Regions from separate parts of the Mesorhizobium sp. M0633 genome, predicted to be linked through region 2. Evidence: predicted binding sites of a transcription regulator. Region 2 holds the regulator's gene; each other region holds the start of a gene.
What was found. The regulator LexA, encoded in region 2, represses DNA repair genes until DNA is damaged. The targets are predictions, from matches to a motif close to TGTTCNNNNTGTGTTCNG.
Positions count from the first base shown of each region.

Region 1: the regulator LexA is predicted to act here: its motif matches at 1,876-1,893, upstream of NKI47_RS11155 (helicase-related protein).
Region 3: the regulator LexA is predicted to act here: its motif matches at 2,463-2,480, upstream of parE (DNA topoisomerase IV subunit B).

Region 1 covers NZ_JAMYQC010000008.1:144,062-150,253, reverse strand. Annotated here, with positions in the region: gene NKI47_RS11155 (helicase-related protein) at 1-1,708, opposite strand, end outside; gene phbB (acetoacetyl-CoA reductase) at 2,440-3,165, opposite strand; gene NKI47_RS11145 (acetyl-CoA C-acetyltransferase) at 3,260-4,447, opposite strand; gene phaR (polyhydroxyalkanoate synthesis repressor PhaR) at 4,726-5,334, shown strand; gene NKI47_RS11135 (citrate synthase) at 5,403-6,192, opposite strand, start outside.
Region 2 covers NZ_JAMYQC010000022.1:85,077-91,268, reverse strand. Annotated here, with positions in the region: gene NKI47_RS22160 (ComEC/Rec2 family competence protein) at 1-1,906, shown strand, start outside; gene lexA (transcriptional repressor LexA) at 1,900-2,634, opposite strand; gene kynU (kynureninase) at 3,083-4,330, shown strand; partial or broken gene NKI47_RS22145 (hormone-sensitive lipase) at 4,426-5,255, shown strand; gene NKI47_RS22140 (molybdopterin molybdotransferase MoeA) at 5,263-6,192, opposite strand, start outside.
Region 3 covers NZ_JAMYQC010000003.1:294,783-300,974, forward strand. Annotated here, with positions in the region: gene NKI47_RS04975 (FUSC family protein) at 1-298, opposite strand, end outside; gene parE (DNA topoisomerase IV subunit B) at 341-2,392, opposite strand; gene NKI47_RS04985 (GGDEF domain-containing protein) at 2,666-3,835, shown strand; gene gcvP (aminomethyl-transferring glycine dehydrogenase) at 3,908-6,192, opposite strand, start outside.

The DNA of each region.
Region 1 (6,192 bases), on a different contig from region 2:
GCAGCGTGCCATCCGAACCCAGCGCAATGTCGCCATTGGCAGAGGCGCCGAACCGCTCGGCCCGCGCTTCGAACTCGGCGGCAAGCGCCTTCTGCGCCGCCGCCCGCACCGCCTTGGCATCCTCGCCGCCGGCGCTCTGGTCGGCGGTGAAGCGGAAACCCTGCAGCTCGCCGACGTGATGGCCTTCGACGAGGACGGTTCCGGTTGGGCTGATTTCGGCTTCAGGCATCGTGTTTTCTCTAAGGCGCCGCATGAGGACGGAAGTCCTGCGGTCTACAAAACGTTTCGTCAACCGCTCATGCAGCGCATCCGACAATCTGTCTTCGATTTCGCGCGTCTTTTCCTGCCAGTGTGCCCGATCGGCCAGCCAGCCGGGCCGGTTGGAGACGAAGGTCCATGTGCGGATCTGGGCAATCCTGTGCGATAGCGTGTCGATGTCGCCTTCGGTGGTGTCGGCACGGCGCACCTGCTCGGCCATGTAGTTCTCGTCGACATGGCCGTGCCTGGCAAGGTCCATGTAGATGGAGGCGATCAAGTCGGCGTGCTGGGCCGGCGCGATCTTCCTGTAGTCGGGCAGCGCGCAGGCTTCCCACAGCAGCGCCACGCGTCTGGCATCGGTGGTGAGTGCCCGGACGTCCTCGTCGCGCGACAGATGCTCGAGCGCCTGCGCGTCTACTGCCGGCAGCGCGCGCGTCAGGCCTTCGACCGGGGCGTTGGTCTCGATCGAGCGCTTCAGCGCATCGAGGTTGGCGAAATCGAAATGCGCGGTACGCCACTGCAGCACTTTCACCGGATCGAAATCATGCGCCTCGATCTTGTTGACCAGTTCATCATCCAGCGGATCGACCTGGCCGGTGACGCCGAAGGTGCCGTCGCGCAGATGCCGGCCGGCCCGGCCGGCAATCTGGCCGAGCTCGGCCGCCGTCAGGTTGCGGTACTGGTAGCCGTCGAATTTGCGGTTCTGGGCGAAGGCGACGTGGTCGAGGTCGAGGTTGAGGCCCATGCCGATGGCGTCGGTGGCGACGAGGTAGTCGACGTCGCCCGACTGGAACAGCGCCACCTGGGCGTTGCGGGTGCGCGGGCTGAGTGCGCCGAGCACGACGGCGGCACCGCCCTGCTGGCGGCGGATCAGCTCGGCGATGGCATAGACCTCGTCGGCCGAGAAGGCGACGATCGCGGTGCGCCGCGGCAGGCGGGTCAGCTTCTTCGAGCCGACATAGGCAAGATGCGACAGGCGTGGCCGGGTCACCACCGACACGCCCCGCAGCAGGCGCTGCAGGATGCCGTGCATGGTGGCCGCACCCAGCAGCAGCGTCTCCTGGCGGCCGCGTAGATGCAGGATGCGATCGGTGAAGATGTGGCCGCGTTCGAGATCGCCGGCGAGCTGGACCTCGTCGATGGCAACGAAGGCGGCGTCGGTCTCGCGCGGCATCGCTTCCACGGTGCAGACCGAGTATTTCGCGCCAGCCGGCTGGATCTTTTCCTCGCCGGTGATGAGCGCAACCTTATGGGCGCCGACCTTCTCGCAGACGCGCGTATAGACCTCGCGGGCAAGCAGCCTGAGCGGCAGGCCGATGACGCCGCTTTCGTGCGCCACCATGCGTTCGATGGCGAGGTGGGTCTTGCCGGTGTTGGTCGGGCCGACCACGGCCGTCACGTCTCGACCCGACAGGATCAGCGGTTCAGTGTGTTTCGGATAGATGTTCATCGGCCTGGAAATAAGGCTCTCTGCCTCGCATTGTCGGGAGCGCGCCCATATTGGCCGCGTATGACAGGCGACACATAGGGATTTCGGGCACGAAGCGAAAGCGGAATATGCCGAGGGCAGGCCGATTGGTTGGTTCGAAGCCAGAAAATCTGTTCCCGATTAACAGTTGGAACGAGTCTGGAACGAATCAGCGACGAATCACTGACTCACGCTGATTCAGGGTTTGTTCACGGCTACATCTGGGTTTTCTGTCGGCGTACCTCACCACATGCTGAATCACGGAAACTGGCCCGATTTATGCAGGCGGCATCCACGCGAGCACTGCGGTTAACCTCTGCCGGTGAATGGTCGTGGCTGGCCAATCTGCTTCGCACAACATTATGAAATTATTGATGTTTCCTAACGCGCTTTAATCATTTCGAGGGTGTTTTCAGCTCTCGCCGTTAACGTTCCGCTCAAAGCCGGAACGAATCGGCGACGAATCAGAGATAGCCGAAGTTTCTTGGTTTGTTCACCGCAGCATGTTGTGTTGTGAACAGCTTTTCCACCTAGAATCCACAGGCTGCCGGGCGGTTTTTGCACAGGCTGCGAGTTTGCCGTTAACCTTTGCGTGCCGGATTGGGGCAGCGTGCTGCATCGAGATCTTGCAACGGGAAGACCGCTATAGAAACGGGCCGTTTTGCAGGCCCGTTCGTCCAAGCGCGTATCTGTCTCAACGTAAAGATAAACGATCAGGCGATGTACTGGCCGCCATTGGCTGATATGGTCGAGCCGGTGATGAAACCGGCATCGTCGGAAGCGAGGAAGACGACGCAGCGCGCGATTTCCTCCGGCTCGCCGAGACGGCCGACCGGGATGTGCGGGATGACGCGCTCGTTGAGGACCTTCTCGTCCATTGCCTTGACCATCTCGGTGGCGATGTACCCGGGGCAAATGACGTTGACGGTGATGCCGGCGCGCGCGCCTTCCTGGGCCAGTGCCTTGGTGAAGCCGATATCGCCGGCCTTCGAGGCCGAATAATTGACCTGGCCGGCCTGGCCTTTCTGGCCGTTGATCGAGGAGATGGTGATGATGCGACCGAACTTGCGGTCGCGCATGCCGCCCCACAACGGATGCGTCATGTTGAAGACGCCGGAAAGGTTGGTGTCGAGGACCTCTTTCCATTGCTCGCGCGTCATCTTGTGGAACATCGCGTCGCGAGTGATGCCGGCATTGTTGACCAGCACCGAGACGGGACCGAGATCGGCTTCGATCTGTTTGATGCCGGCGGCGCAGGCCTCGTAGTCGGCGACCGACCATCTATAGACCGGGATGCCGGTCGCGGCCTTGAACTTTGCCGCCGCTTCCTCATTGCCGGCGTAGTTTGCGGCGACCGAATAGCCGGCGCTTTTCAAGGCGACCGATATCGCCGCGCCGATGCCGCGCGACCCGCCTGTGACGATTGCAACCTTTGTCATGCGTTTCCCTCCCAGAGTGAATGGTGAATGGTGAATGGTTATTGCGTAAGCCCTCCGATCTTCCATTCACCATTCACCATTCACAATTTGCCATTCATCCCATTGCTTCCACGCACATGGCAACACCCATGCCGCCGCCGATGCACAGCGTGGCAAGGCCTTTCTTGGCACTTCTGCGGCGCATCTCGTAGACCAGCGTGTTGAAGATGCGGGCGCCCGAGGCGCCGACCGGATGGCCGATGGCGATGGCGCCGCCATTGACGTTGACGATGGCCGGATCCCAGCCCATGTCCTTGTTGACGGCGCAGGCCTGCGCGGCAAAGGCCTCGTTGGCTTCGACCAGATCGAGGTCGCCGACCGACCAGCCGGCCTTGGCCAGCGCCTTGCGCGAGGAGGGGATCGGTCCCGTCCCCATGATCTGCGGGTCGACACCGGCGGTCGCCCAGGAAACGATACGCACCAGCGGTGTGATGCCGCGCCTTGCGGCTTCCGCTTCGGTCATCAGCACCACGGCGGCGGCACCGTCGTTGATGCCGGAAGCATTGGCAGCAGTCACCGTGCCTTCCTTATCGAAGGCGGGCTTGAGCTTGGTCATGGCATCGATTGTCGCGCCGTGGCGGATGTATTCATCCTGGTCGACTACAGTGTCGCCCTTCCTGCCCTTGACTGTAAAGGCAACGATCTCGTCCTTGAATTTCCCGGCTTTCTGCGCGGCCTCGGCCTTGTTCTGGGAAGCCAGTGCGAACTGGTCCTGGTCGTCGCGGGTGATCTGGAACTGGCGGGCGACGTTCTCAGCGGTGTTGCCCATATGATAGCCATAGAAGGCATCGGTCAGGCCGTCCTTGATCATGGTGTCGATCAGCTTGAAATCGCCCATCTTGACGCCACCGCGCAGATGCTGTGCATGCGGAGCCATCGACATCGATTCCTGGCCGCCGGCAACGATGATCCTCGCGTCGCCCTGGGCGATCTGCTGCATGCCGAGCGCGATGGCGCGCAAGCCCGAGCCGCAGAGCTGGTTCAGGCCCCAGGAGGTCGCCTCCTGCGGTACGCCGGCAGCCATTGCCGCCTGCCGCGCCGGGTTCTGCCCTTGAGCCGCGGTCAGGATCTGGCCGAGGATGACCTCGTCCACCTCCTTGCCGTCGACGCCGGCACGGACCAGCGCTTCCCTGACGGCGACGGCACCCAATTCATGGGCTGGGGTGTTGGCGAAGGCGCCGTTGAAGGAGCCGACGGGCGTGCGCGCTGCACTGGCGACAACGATGGCGTTGGAAGCGGACATATTCTTCTCCAGGCTTTCGGGGAACGATTTCGGGTGCCGTCGGGGACTTTTCTTGCCCTTTCCACAACCCGAGTCAAACCCGAAATGGGCATGGCGTTCCTCCGCGGCAAGCAGGCCGCGCGTCGCTGCGATGACGGCCCATCCGTGCTGCGCAGCATAAAATGGTCCCGCACTGCACAAACTGCTTGGATTCATGACGCTTTTGCGCATATCCTTTAAAAAGGCGCAATCGTTACCGGCGGCTTACTTAAGCTGCCCGGTGTCCGGGGAGGATGCAGATGGCCGCAAAAGACGAACCTATTGTTATCAAGAAATATGCCAATCGCCGTCTCTACAATACGGGCACCAGCACCTATGTGACGCTCGAGGATCTCGCTGAAATGGTCAAAAGAGGCGAGGACTTTACTGTCCAGGACGCCAAGACCGGTGACGACATCACGCATCCGGTACTGACCCAGATCATCTTCGAGCTGGAGAACAAGGACGGGCAGAACATGCTGCCGATCCCGTTCCTGCGTCAGCTCATCGCCTATTACGGCGACCAGATGCAGATGATCGTGCCGAGCTTTCTCGAGCAGTCGATGCTGGCCTTCTCTAAGGAGCAGGAACGCTTTCGCGAGCAGATGAAAGATGCGCTCGGCAAGTCGCCGATGGACATGATGAAGATCGCGACACCAATCAAGGTGCTGGAGGAGCAGACGCGGCGCAACATGGAAATGTTCCAGAACGCCATGCGGCTGTTCACGCCGTTCCCGCCCGCGGGCTCGGCGCCGGCAGCAGCGCCGGCCGAACCGGCCAGGAAGGAAACGCCGGAAAAACCCGACGACCTCCAGGAGCTGAAGGAGCAGATCGCCGCGATGCAGCGTAAGCTCGACACGATGTCCTGACTGCCGGCTGGCGAAGTGCAGCGTCGAACCTCTCTTCAGGTGCCGCTGAGACTTCGCAAGCAGCGCGGCTAGAGCTGCTCCGGCAGCGGTCCCTGGTAGCGGGCGCGTGGCCGGATCAGGCCGTTGCTCGTCACCTGCTCCACGGCATGCGCGGCCCAGCCGACGCTGCGGCCGAGTGCGAACAGGCGGAACGGCGCATCGGACGGCAAACGGAGGCCGCGCGTCAGCGCAGCCAAGGCGAAATCGACGTTCGGGCGCATGCCCGTTGCCGCAAAGGCCACATCGCAAAGCCGTAACAGCCCATCATCGACATCTATCGCGGCCAGCAACGGTTCCGCACGCGGATCGCCGTCGGGATAAAGCGGATGGCCAAATCCGGGCAGCGGCCTGTCGTGACCGAGCCAGCGTCCGACAGCCGCATCCGGCCCCAATCTCTGCGCATCCTCCGCCAGCATCATGACCGCCTCCGCGGCGCCGCCATGACGCGGCCCGGAGAGCGTGGCGAGGCCGGCAAGCAGGCAGGCCGAAACAGGTGCGCCGGTGGACGCGGCGACCCGTGCGGCGAAGGTCGATGCGTTCAATTCGTGATCGGCCAACAGCACGAGCGAGCGGCGGATCAAGTCTGCGCCGGCCGCATCAAGCGACCATCCCTGCGCCAGCCTTTCGTGCACGGCACCAGTTCCGGGAATCGCGCCGAGCGCCTGGGCCAAAGCGGCGATGGCGCCGGCCGCATCGTGGTTGAGCGAAGCCGATCTTCGGCCGAGCGAAGGCCGGCCGTTGGCCGCCAACGCGGCCAATTCCGCGAAGGCAGCCGGCCGGCCAGTTGCGCCGTTGCCATGGCGGCTCGCCGAGACGAAC
Region 2 (6,192 bases):
GCCCATGGCGAGCGGCCGCATCAGGCTGACAATCGATGTGATCTCAACCGCCAGGCCGACACTGCGCTACATGCCGGAACGGGTCCGCGTTTCGGCGATGAAGATACCGGCTGAGCTGACCGCCGGTTCCGAGATCACCGGCTATGTGCGGCTGCTGCCGCCGACCGGCCCGGTGCGGCCCGACAGCTATGATTTCTCCTTCGACAGCTATTTCGCCGGTATCGGCGGCAGCGGCTTTTTTCTCGGCAATCCGAAAGTCGTGTCGTCGGGCAGCATGCCGCTTGCCGCGCAGCTTTCTTCCGCGATCGAAGACGCGCGCGAATCCATCGCCGACCATATCCGCAGCCGCATCGGCGGTGCCGAGGGCGAGATTGCTGCTGCGCTGATCGTCGGCGTGCGCGCCGGCATTCCCGAGGAGATCAACGAAGCGATGCGGCGCACCGGCATCTACCACATCATCTCCATCTCGGGGCTGCATATGGCGTTGGTCGCCGGCACCATCATGGCGCTGCTGCGGGGTGCCTTTGCGCTGTTTCCCGATTTCTCATCGCGACGGCCGGTCAAGAAATATGCCGCGGCCGCCGCGCTTTTTTCGATTTCGGCCTACCTCGTCTTTTCCGGCATTGTCGTGGCGGCCGAACGCAGCTTCATCATGCTGGCGGTGATGCTTATCGCCGTGCTGTTCGACCGGGCCGCGCTCACCATGCGCAACCTGGCGATCTCGGCCATCGCGGTCATCCTGGTGTCGCCGCACGAGGTGGTCGGTCCGAGTTTCCAGATGTCCTTCGCCGCGACGGCGGCCCTTGTCGGCGCCTATGCAGGCTGGTCCGATTACCGCGCCGGCAGGGCCACCACGCCGCCGCCGCGGCGGTCGCCGCTACGCTTTGCCACTCGAAAGGTCCTGCTGGGCATGTGCGGTCTGGCGATGACCTCGATCATTGCAGGGAGCGCCACGGCGCTTTTCGCCATATGGCATTTCCAGCGCGTGGCGCCTCTCAGCCTGTTCGCCAATCTGGCCATCATGCCCATCGTCTCACTGGTCGTCATGCCCTTCGCCGTTCTCAGCGCGCTGGCGATGCCGTTCGGTGCGGATGGCCCTTTCCTCTATGTCATGGGCAAGGGGCTGACGGCGATGATCGCCCTGTCCGGGTGGATCTCGGAGCGCTCGCCGATCGATGCGGTCGGGCTAATTTCGCTGAGATCCGTCCTTCTGGTGACGATCGCCCTCGTCATTGCCAGCATGGCGACGACCTGGTTGCGGCTGGCGGCACTTCCTTTTGCGCTCGCCGGCTTGCTGACGACAACGCAGACACGCATACCCGACGTATTGGTCTCGGAGGACGCACGGCTGGTCGCGCTGCCGATCGGCAGCGGTGAACTCGCGGTCAACCGGGCACGCCCGAATGAGTTCACCATCGACAACTGGAAACGCGCGCTCACATCAGAGGCTATCGTCGCGCCGGAAACACCTGGAAAGAACGACCCGCAATTCGACATTGCCGATCCGGCCGACCTACCGCCGGGCATGCCGTTCATTTGCACGGACGGCCTCTGCCTTGCCAGGCATCCATCCGGCGCGATCATCGCGCAAGCCAAGGACCGCGATACTGCGCGGCCAGCCTGCGCCTTTGCCAGCTTGATCGTCATCGACGACGCCACCGCCCATAACCCCTGCTACTACGACCGACTGGTCCTCGTCGTCACCAAACGGCAACTGGCGCGCGCGGGAAGTGCCGCCGTCTACTTCGATCCACAAGCGGCAACGCGCGCCGAAATCCGTTTCGCGGTCGAAAAATCATACCGGCCCTGGCACGTGCAGCGGAAATTTTCACGCGCGGCACGGGGCCTGCCGCCATACCGCAGGGCCGACAACCCCAAAGCCGGCGCCAAGGGCGGAGCTCAGTAGCGGCGGATCAGTCCGACGAGCTTGCCCTGCACCTTGACCCTGTCTGGTCCGAAGATGCGCGTCTCGTAGGCCGGATTGGCGGCTTCCAGGGCGATCGAGGCGCCCTTGCGGCGGAACCGCTTCAGCGTCGCTTCCTCCTCGTCGACCAGTGCCACCACGATCTCACCGGGGCTCGCCGTATCGGCATTGCGGATGATCACCGTGTCGCCGTCGAAAATGCCGGCCTCGATCATCGAATCGCCTTTGACCTCGAGCGCATAATGCTCGCCGCCCATGATCATATCCGGCGGCACCGAAATCGAATGCGTCTGGTGCTGGATGGCGTCGATCGGCACACCGGCGGCGATGCGGCCCATCACCGGGATCGAAACGGCGGCGACGACATCGTCGTCATTGCCGGCTGCAGGGACGCGCGACGATGTCGGCTTGCCCTGCCGAGGGGCGCCTTGCCCAAGACTACCCTGGATGACACTCGGCGAGAACTTGCGTGCCGCATTGAGGCCGGGGGCGATCGAGTCAGGCAGGCGCAGCACCTCCAGCGCACGGGCCCGGTTGGGCAAACGGCGAATGAAGCCGCGCTCCTCCAGCGCCGTAATCAGCCGATGGATTCCCGATTTGGAAGCCAGGTCGAGCGCCTCCTTCATCTCGTCGAAGGAGGGCGGAATACCGCTTTCCTTCAACCTTTCGTGGATGAACATAAGCAGTTCGTGTTGTTTGCGTGTCAGCATAGCGACCCCCAACAGAATCAGAAAAACAAACCCAGAACAAACACTATCTGTTCCAGTTGTGTTCCGCAACCGTTTAAAGTTTAATGAATGCGTTAAGGCTTGGGAAACAAACCACGCCCCTACCGGAATGCCGCATTTTCACCGTCGCGAGCGTCATCCCCTTGATTCTGCTTTCGTTTGCGCCTTCTGGCTTCCCAGAAGGCAGCACTGACATCGGCCGTCGGTCGGCAAAGGGCACGGAATTGAACCCGTATCGACTGCGCGGTTCGGTCAATGCACCGTGAACGAAACGAACTCAAAACGCCAACCTCGGGTTAACTCCTGGTTTCCAGTCGCCTGGTCAGGCTGCTTCTCGCCGGTGGAGCCTTGCTGCGCGCAACCAGGTGATGGAAGAACAGTCGATGCGTGTCCGGCGTTGCGTTGAATTTTTGGGGGGAGCAGGCACATCATGACAGGAATTCCCGATCTCGCCGCCATAAAGGCGATGGATGCCGCAGATCCGCTGCGCGCGATGCGCGACCGCTTCGTGTTGCCGCAAGGAGTGATCTATCTCGACGGCAATTCGCTAGGAGCTGCTTCACGTGCCGCTTTCGATGAACTGCACAAGGCCGCGACCGAAGAATGGTCGCATGATCTCATCCGCGCATGGAACACGGCCGGCTGGTTCAACATGCCGCTTGAACTTGGCGACCAGCTCGGGCGCCTGATCGGTGCCGCGGCCGGCCAGACGGTGGTCTGCGACACGACATCGGTCAACATCTACAAGCTGCTGCACGCCGCCATGGCCATGCGACCGGAGCGGCAGGTCATCGTCGCCGAGGGCGATAGTTTTCCGACGGACCTCTACATGGCTGAGGGTGTGGTTTCGACGCGAAAAGATACGCTGCTGCGCCTCTCGGGGATCGACGCGCCGACCATCGAAGAGCTGATCGACGAACGCACCGCCGTGGTGCTGGTCAACCACGTCAACTACAAGTCGGGCGAACTGCGCGACATGCCGGCGCTGACGCGCAGGGCTCAGGAAGCCGGGGCGATGATCGTCTGGGATCTCTGCCACACCGCCGGCGCGATGTCAGTCGAGCTCGACAAGGCAAACGCCGATTTTGCCGTTGGCTGCACCTACAAATATCTGAATGGCGGCCCGGGCGCGCCTGCCTTCATCTATGCGGCTGAGCGGCATCTTTCCGACATCCAGCAGCCGCTCACCGGCTGGTGGGGCCATGCACGGCCCTTCGCCTTCGAGCCAGGCTATGCGGCCGGCACCGGCATCCGCCGGTTTCTGTGCGGCACCCAGCCGGTCCTGTCGATGCGCACGCTGAAGGGCGCGCTCGACATCTGGAACGATGTCGACATGACGGCGGTGCGCAAGAAGAGCATCGCGCTGGCGGATCTGTTCATTGAGCTTGTCGAGGCAAAGTGCGGCACTTACGGGCTCACGCTCGAGAGCACGCGCGATGGGGAAAAACGCGGCAGCCAGATTTCATTCATGCATGAGCATGGCTACCAGATCATGCGCGCGCTGATCGAACGTGGCGTGATCGGCGATTTTCGCGCGCCATCGACCATGCGCTTCGGCTTTACGCCGCTCTATGTCGGCTATGCCGATGTCTGGCAGGCCGTCGAAGTGCTTGAGGACATCCTGCGCACCGGTGCGTGGAAGGAAGCGCGCTTCGCCATCAAGGCGGCTGTCACTTGAGATTGATGCGAGAGCTGGAATCGTGAGGCTGGCGACGACGCGCCGCGCGATGCTCACGGCTACGTTGCAAGGCCATATGCCAGGGAGGGCGCAGGGTGTTCGAACGTCACATTGCCGATTGGGACAACGCCTATGCCAACGGCGCCAACGTAGCCGGCAGCGATCGCTGGCCGGCGGCCTGGATCGAGCCCGCGCGGGTTTCCGCGACGTGCTTTCGACCGAGGGCAGGGCGCGGCTCGACATGGCCTATGGCGACAACCCACGCAACCGGCTCGATCTTTTCCTGCCGGCCATCAAGCCCAAGGGACTCGTGGTGTTCGTTCATGGCGGCTACTGGATGGCATTCGACAAAAATTTCTGGTCGCATCTTGCCACTGGCCCTGTTGATCGCGGCTATGCGGTGGCGATGCCGTCCTACACGCTCTGTCCGCAGATACGCATTGGCGGCATCGTCAAGGAAGTCGGCGCGGCGATCGGCAAGGCGGCGGCGATGGTCCCAGGGCCGCTGATGCTGACCGGACACTCGGCCGGCGGCCATCTTGTTAGCCGGATGGTTACGGCGACGACGCCGCTGGCGCCCGAAGTGGTCCGGCGCGTTCGTCACGTGGTGTCGATCTCGGGGGTGCATGATTTGCGCCCGATCATGCGCACCGGCATGAACGAGACGATCGCGATCGATGAGGCCGAGGCGCAGGCCGAAAGCCCGGTGCTGCTGCGCCCGATGGACAAGGCCCGCCTGACCTGCTGGGCCAGCGGCGGCGAGCGCGCCGAATTCCTGCGTCAGAGCGCGTTGCTGGCCAACATCTGGATCGGCCTGGGTACCGCGACCAGCTCGGTGGTCGAACCTGACCGGCATCATTTCAACATCATCGACGGTTTGGCCGATCCAGACCATCCGCTGACCCGGACCTTGATTTCGGAGTGAGGCAGGTTCAGCGTAGCATCAGCACGTCGCAGGGGGAGCCCGCCGCCGCGGCAGGAGCGAACGGCGCGCGAACGATCAGCCCGTCGGCATCGGCCAGCATTTTCAGCATCGAGGAGTCCTGGATGCCGAACGGCGTCGCCACGAGCGCGCCGGCGTTGGTGCTGACAACAGCCCGCACATAATCCTGCCTGAGATCATTGGCCGGCATGGCGGTACCGAGCCGCGCCCGACGCATATCCTGCTGAAAGGCGCGGCCGCCGAGCTGCGCCAGCAACGGCTTCAGGAAGAGCTGGGTGCAGACCAGGCTTGCCACCGGATTGCCGGGCAGGCCGATGCAGCGGATGTCGCCCAGCCGCCCGAACATCAGCGGCTTGCCGGGCCGCATGGCGATCTTCCAGAAATCGAGAGCCATGCCTTCCCCGGTCAGCACGTCATGAACGAGGTCGTGGTCTCCGACCGAGGCACCACCCAGCGTGACGATGACGTTCGCGCCCGCCTTCACCGCCTTTGTCACCAGCGCAGCGATCGCCTCCTTGCGGTCCGGCGCAATGCCGAGATCGAGCGCGCGCGCGCCGACCGACTGTGCGGCGGCGGCGACGCCATAGGCGTTTGACGAGATGATCTGGTCGGGGCCAAGCTCACTGCCCGGCGGCAGCAATTCGTCGCCGGTGGCGATGATGGCGACCAGCGGCCGCTTGACCACGCCGACCTTGGGGTGGTTGGCCGATGCCGCCAGCGACAAGGCCGCCGGATCGAGCAGGCGGCCCTCGCCCAGCAGGACGTCGTCCTTGGCGAAATCGAGCCCGAGGCGGCGGATGTTGCGCCCCTGCACCGTCGGCTCCGTCACTTCGACGCTGCCGCCGCCGTGGTCGCGGACGTTCTCCTGGATGACGATGGTGTCGGCGCCTTCGGGAAGCGGCGCGCCGGTAAAGATGCG
Region 3 (6,192 bases), on a different contig from region 2:
GCAACCACGGGTTGGCATCGAAAACAGTGGTAATGCCGATCGCCGCCAGCGCGCCGGCAAGCGTGCCGAGGAGACGATAAAACCCCTTCGCCAGCACCATGCCGGCGACCGGCTGTGCGACGATGAACACCGTCATCATCGCCCATTGCGGGTGGTCGAGCTTCAGCGCATAGGCGGCCAAAATCGCGATGAGGCCGGCCGAAACGGTGCGCAGGGCAAAGATCCAGTCCGAGCGCGTCGGCCGCGTCAGGCCAGCGATCCGCGTGCCGATATCGTCCTTCAGCCGCGCCCAGGTCAAGTGCTCGTCTCCAGCTCAGAAGGCCAAGCTAGCGGCGGGAGCTCAGATATCCAGCACTTCCGTCTCGGCGAATTCCGCGCGTTCCTGGATGAACCGGAAACGGGCCTCGGGCTTGGTCCCCATCAATGCGTCGACCGCATCCTTGGTCGCCGCCTCGGCATCGATAACGTCGACCCTGAGCAGCGTGCGCTTTTTCGGGTCCATGGTGGTTTCCTTGAGCTGGGCGGCCATCATTTCGCCCAGCCCCTTGAAGCGGCCGATTTCGATCTTGCCGCGCCCGGTGAATTCGGTGCGCAGGAGTTCGTCCTTGTGCGCGTCGTTGCGGGCATAGGCGACCTTGCCGCCTTGCCGGATCGAATAAAGCGGCGGCACCGCCAGATAGAGATGGCCGCCGCGGACCAGGCTTGGCATCTCCTGGTAGAAAAAGGTGATCAGCAGCGAGGCGATATGGGCGCCGTCGACGTCGGCATCGGTCATGATGATGACCCGGTCGTAACGCAGGTCCTCGTCGCGGTATCTCGAGCGCGTGCCGCAGCCAAGCGCCTGGATGAGGTCGGATATCTGCTGGTTGGCGGCAAGCTTGTCGTTGCCGGCGCTGGCGACGTTGAGGATCTTGCCGCGCAGGGGCAGCACCGCCTGGCTGGCGCGGTCGCGCGCCTGCTTTGCCGAACCGCCCGCCGAATCGCCCTCGACGATGAACAGCTCGGCACCGGCGGCGGCATTCTGCGTGCAGTCGGCGAGCTTGCCGGGCAGGCGCAGCTTGCGCACCGCACTCTTGCGCGACACTTCCTTTTCCTGGCGGCGGCGCACCCGCTCGTCGGCGCGCGCGATCACCCATTCGAGCAGTTTCGAAGCCTCCTGCGGATTGTCGGCCAGCCAGTGGTCGAACGGGTCGCGGATGGCGCTTTCGACGATGCGGATCGCCTCGATCGTCGCCAGCCTGTCCTTGGTCTGGCCGACGAATTCCGGTTCGCGGATGAACACCGACAGCATGCCCGCCGCCGAGATCATCACATCCTCGGAAGTGACGATCGAGGCGCGCTTGTTGCCGACCAGGTCGGCATAAGCGCGCAAGCCGCGCGTCAGGACGTTGCGGAAGCCGGCCTCATGCGTGCCGCCTTCGGCGGTCGGAATGGTGTTGCAATAGGAATTGATAAAACCGTCGCCGCCGAACCAGGTTACCGCCCATTCGAGCGAACCGTGGCCACCCTGCTTCTCGCTCTTACCGGCAAACATTTCACGGGTGACCTGGAATTCGTCGCCGAGCGAGGCTTTCAGATAATCCTTGAGGCCGCCCGGAAAATGGAATTCTGCCTTGGCCGGCGTCGTGTCCTTTTCCTTGATCAGCGACGGATCGCAGGTCCAGCGGATTTCGACACCGCCGAACAGATAGGCCTTTGACCGCGCCATGCGGTAGAGCCGCGCCGGCTCGAAAGCAGCACCCTTGCCGAAAATCTGCTCGTCTGGATGGAAGCGGATCTTCGTGCCGCGGCGGTTGTGCACCTCGCCGAGCTGCTCCAGGCCGGTCACCGGAACGCCTCGCGAGAAGCGCTGGCGATAGAGCTTGCGCCCAATCGCGACCTCGACCTCGAGATGGTCGGACAGCGCGTTGACCACGGAAACGCCGACACCGTGCAGGCCGCCGGACGTCTCGTAAACCTTGCTGTCGAACTTGCCGCCTGAATGCAGCGTCGTCATGATGAGTTCGAGCGCCGGCTTCTTGAATTTCGGGTGCGGATCGACCGGAATGCCGCGGCCGTTGTCGGTGACGGACAGGTATCCGTTGGCGGACAGCTCGACATCGATGAAAGTCGCATGGCCGGCGACCGCCTCGTCCATCGAATTGTCGATGACTTCGGCGAACAGATGGTGCATCGCCTTGTCGTCGGTGCCGCCAATGTACATGCCCGGGCGCCGTCGCACCGGCTCCAGCCCCTCCAGCACTTCGATGTCGGCGGCACTATAGCTCTCGCTGGCGTCGCGGGGCGCCGGCCGCTTCGCCGCCTGCACCAGCGGGTCGGCCGGGCGCGCGGCGGCGCGAGCCGGTTGCGGCTGCTTGTCCAATTTGGCGAAAAGATCGTTATTGTCGTCCATGCCGATCCTGGATTCCGATGCTGCGAATCACCACCCGATACTGCCACGCTTTTCGCGGGCAGGCGACGGAGGTTCCTGTTACGTTCGAGGATAGAGCCTCTTACTGCAAAACCATTCGACAGCCAAGCGGCGGAAATGGGGTCGAAGCCTGGAGCATCGACGCTTTGTAAACCTTGTCCGAAGGTTACGCCGCAAGGTTGGCTGAAAAACGATATCCGCGAACTGTCGCTGACCTAGAATGCAGTGGAACCCTCAAGAGGCTGTCGCTTAAGCATGTTGGATTACAGTTCGCTTCTGCTCGCGGCGGCGCTGTCGGGCACGTGCCTTAGCATCACCATGTTTGCGATCTGGTTCAGCGCGCCACAGGCACGCTTTGTGCTGACGGTGGCCTGCGGCATTCTCGTGCTGGTCGCACATGTCGTGTTGTTCTGGCATTACACCAGGGATCCAAGCGCCTGGCTTTGCCAGATCGTGCTTGTGCTTCTCAGCCTCGGCTTCCTGATCATCTGCCTGTCGGCCATGCAATATCTCGGCATAGGCGACTACAGGCGAGCCATCTTGCCGACCTTGGTTGCGATGGCCGTTTGCGCGGGCGCGACGTATCTCGGGTTTGATGGTGTCGGCTTCATTGTCACCTACGCGACGGTAACGGCGCTGCTCTCGCTCATCGGGGCGATGTTCTGGATTGAGGGTGGTCACGATCGCCGGATATTGCTGGTCGTCTCGTTCCTGAGCGGCGTCTGTGCGCTGTCGTTCGGACTTTGCGGCGCGGTCCTGCTGGTCACGGGCCAATGGGTGCTGGGTGTTGCGCCCGACAATTGGGCCGAGCGGGTGAATTCCGTCGTGGCCGTCGCCTGCATGACCGGGCTCGGCGCATTGACGCTCTCCCTGCACCATTTGCAGGCGCAGATCGAATTGAAGGCCGAGACGATGACCGATCCATTGACCGGGCTGATGAATCGGCGGGCGTTGACGGCACTCTACGGCGAGCGGGTCTTCGGCCCGTTCATGTCCGTCGCCATGTTCGACCTCGACCATTTCAAGAGGACGAACGACGTATTCGGTCACCCGGTCGGCGACCAGGTCCTGCGCCGCTTTGCCGCCGTCATCAGGAAATACGCCCGGACCGGCGTCGACGCCTTCCGGTTGGGCGGCGAGGAATTCGTGCTCGTCATGTCGCGGATGACGGAAGAGAAGGCCTATGACATTGCGAGCAAGATCAGCGTCGCCTTCGGCACGGAAGTCGTGGCCACCCAACTCGGTCCGTTGCGAAGCACAGTCAGCGGCGGCATCGGCTTTGGCGGAACAAACGGCACCGGTCTCGACGATGTGCTGGCCGAAGCCGACGCAGCACTCTATGCGGCAAAGCGCGCCGGGCGAAATCGCGTCGTCGTCCGGGACCGGGCGAGCAAGGCCGACGGGCCGGCCTTGCGTTCTGCCTGATTGAGGTTTCTATCTTCTTGTTAGACCCATGATCTTGTCCGAAAACCGGATTCCACTTTTCGGGATCATGATCTATTCCGCCGCACCCAGATATTCCGACAGCGGCGGGCAGGAGCAGACAAGGTTGCGGTCGCCGGCGACATTGTCGATGCGCGACACCGGCGGCCAGTATTTTGCCGCCGTGTCGGCATCGCCGGCGGGGTAGGCCGCCTCCAGGCGCGAATAGGGATGGGTCCACTGGCCGGCCAACGCCTCGGCGGCGGTGTGTGGCGCGTTGACCAGAGGATTGTCGCCCAACGGCCATTCGCCCTTCGCCACCTTGGCTGCCTCGCCGGCTATGGCGATCATCGCCTCGCAGAAGCGATCCAGCTCGCGCTTGGGCTCGGACTCGGTCGGCTCCACCATCAGTGTGCCGGCCACCGGGAAAGACATGGTCGGTGCATGGAAACCATAGTCGATCAGCCGCTTGGCGATATCGTCGACGCTGATGCCGGCGCTGTCTTTGAGCACGCGGGTGTCGAGGATGCATTCATGCGCAACGCGTCCGTTGCGCCCTTTGTAAAGCAGGGGGAAATGCTCGCCGAGCCGCGTCGCCACATAGTTGGCGGAGATGATCGCCGTCTCGGTCGCCTGCTTCAGGCCGGAAGCGCCCATCATGCGGATATACATCCAGGTGATCGGCAGGATGGAGGCACTGCCGAACGGTGCCGCCGCCACGGCATGGGCCGAGCCTTCGGTGACGTGGCCGGGCAGATATGGCTTCAGGTGCGCCTTGACGCCGATCGGGCCGACGCCGGGGCCGCCGCCGCCATGCGGGATGCAGAAGGTCTTGTGCAGGTTCATGTGGCAGACATCGGCGCCGATATCGCCGGGACGGGCGAGGCCGACCAGCGCGTTGAGGTTGGCGCCGTCGAAATAGACCTGGCCGCCATGGCTGTGGACGAGGGCACAAAGGTCGCGCGCGCCTTCCTCGAAGACGCCATGCGTCGAAGGATAGGTGAACATCAGCGCCGCAAGGTTGTGCGCATGCTCGGCTGCCTTGGCCTGCAGGTCGGCCATGTCGATATTGCCGTCCTCGGTGCAGCGCACGACGACGACGCTCATGCCGGCCATGGCCGCACTTGCCGGATTGGTGCCATGCGCCGAGGACGGGATCAGGCAGACGGTGCGATGGCCTTCGCCGCGCGACAGATGATAGCCGCGAATGGCGAGCAGCCCGGCATATTCGCCCTGGCTGCCGGCATTGGGCTGCAGGGTCACCGCGTCGAAGCCGGTGATCTCGGCCAGCCAGCCTTCCAGCTCGTCGATCATGGCGCGATAGCCTATCGAATGGTTTGCCGGCGCGAAGGGATGCAGGTTGGCGACATCAGGCCAGCTCACCGGCATCATTTCGGCGGCGGCGTTGAGCTTCATGGTGCAGGAGCCGAGCGGGATCATGGCGCGGTCGAGCGCCAGGTCCTTGTCGGCCAGCCGGCGCAGGAAGCGCATCATGTCGGTTTCCGAGTGGTTTTCGCGGAAGACGGGCTGGGTGAGGAACTCCTTGCCGCGCGGTGTTCCTGGCATGGAACTGCCGGCGGCAACGTCGGCCTTGGCGCCGAAAAGCGCTGCGATTGCCTCCAGATCGGCTTCAGTGGAGGTCTCGTCGAAGCTGATGCCGACATGGTCGGCGTCGATGACGCGCAGCAGCCGGCCGGTCTTTTCCGCGGCGGCGGCAATCGCGCCGGCTCTGCCCTTCACTTCCACGGTCACAGTGTCGAAGCGGCTGTCGCCGAGCACCGAAACGCCCGCTGCCTTGAGGCCGGCAGCCAGGCGGTTGGCCAGCGTGTGGACGCGGCCGGCAATCGCCTGCAGCCCGGCAGGGCCATGCCAGATCGCATAGGCCGTCGCCATGTTGGCGAGCAGCGCCTGTGCGGTGCAGATGTTGGACGTCGCCTTGTCGCGGCGGATATGCTGCTCGCGTGTCTGCAAAGCGAGGCGATAACCGGGACGGCCCTTGCTATCCGTCGACTGGCCAACGAGCCGGCCGGGCATCAGCCGCGTCAGCCTGTCGGAGACGGCGCAATAGGCGGCGTGCGGCCCGCCAAAGCCCATCGGCACGCCAAAACGCTGCATCGGGCCGACGGCGATGTCGGCGCCAAGCCTGGCCGGCGCATCGGTCAGCGTCAGGCCAAGCGGGTCGGCGATGAAGACGACCAGCGCGCCGGCCGCGCGGGCCTTGTCGATTGCTGCCTTGTGATCGCCGTAGACGCCGAACGTATCGGGCCAGGAGACCAGCAGGGCGGCGGTGTTGTCGTCGATCACCTCGCCGTCAACCTCGATGCCAAGCGGCTCGGCGCGGGTGCGCACGACGTCCAGCG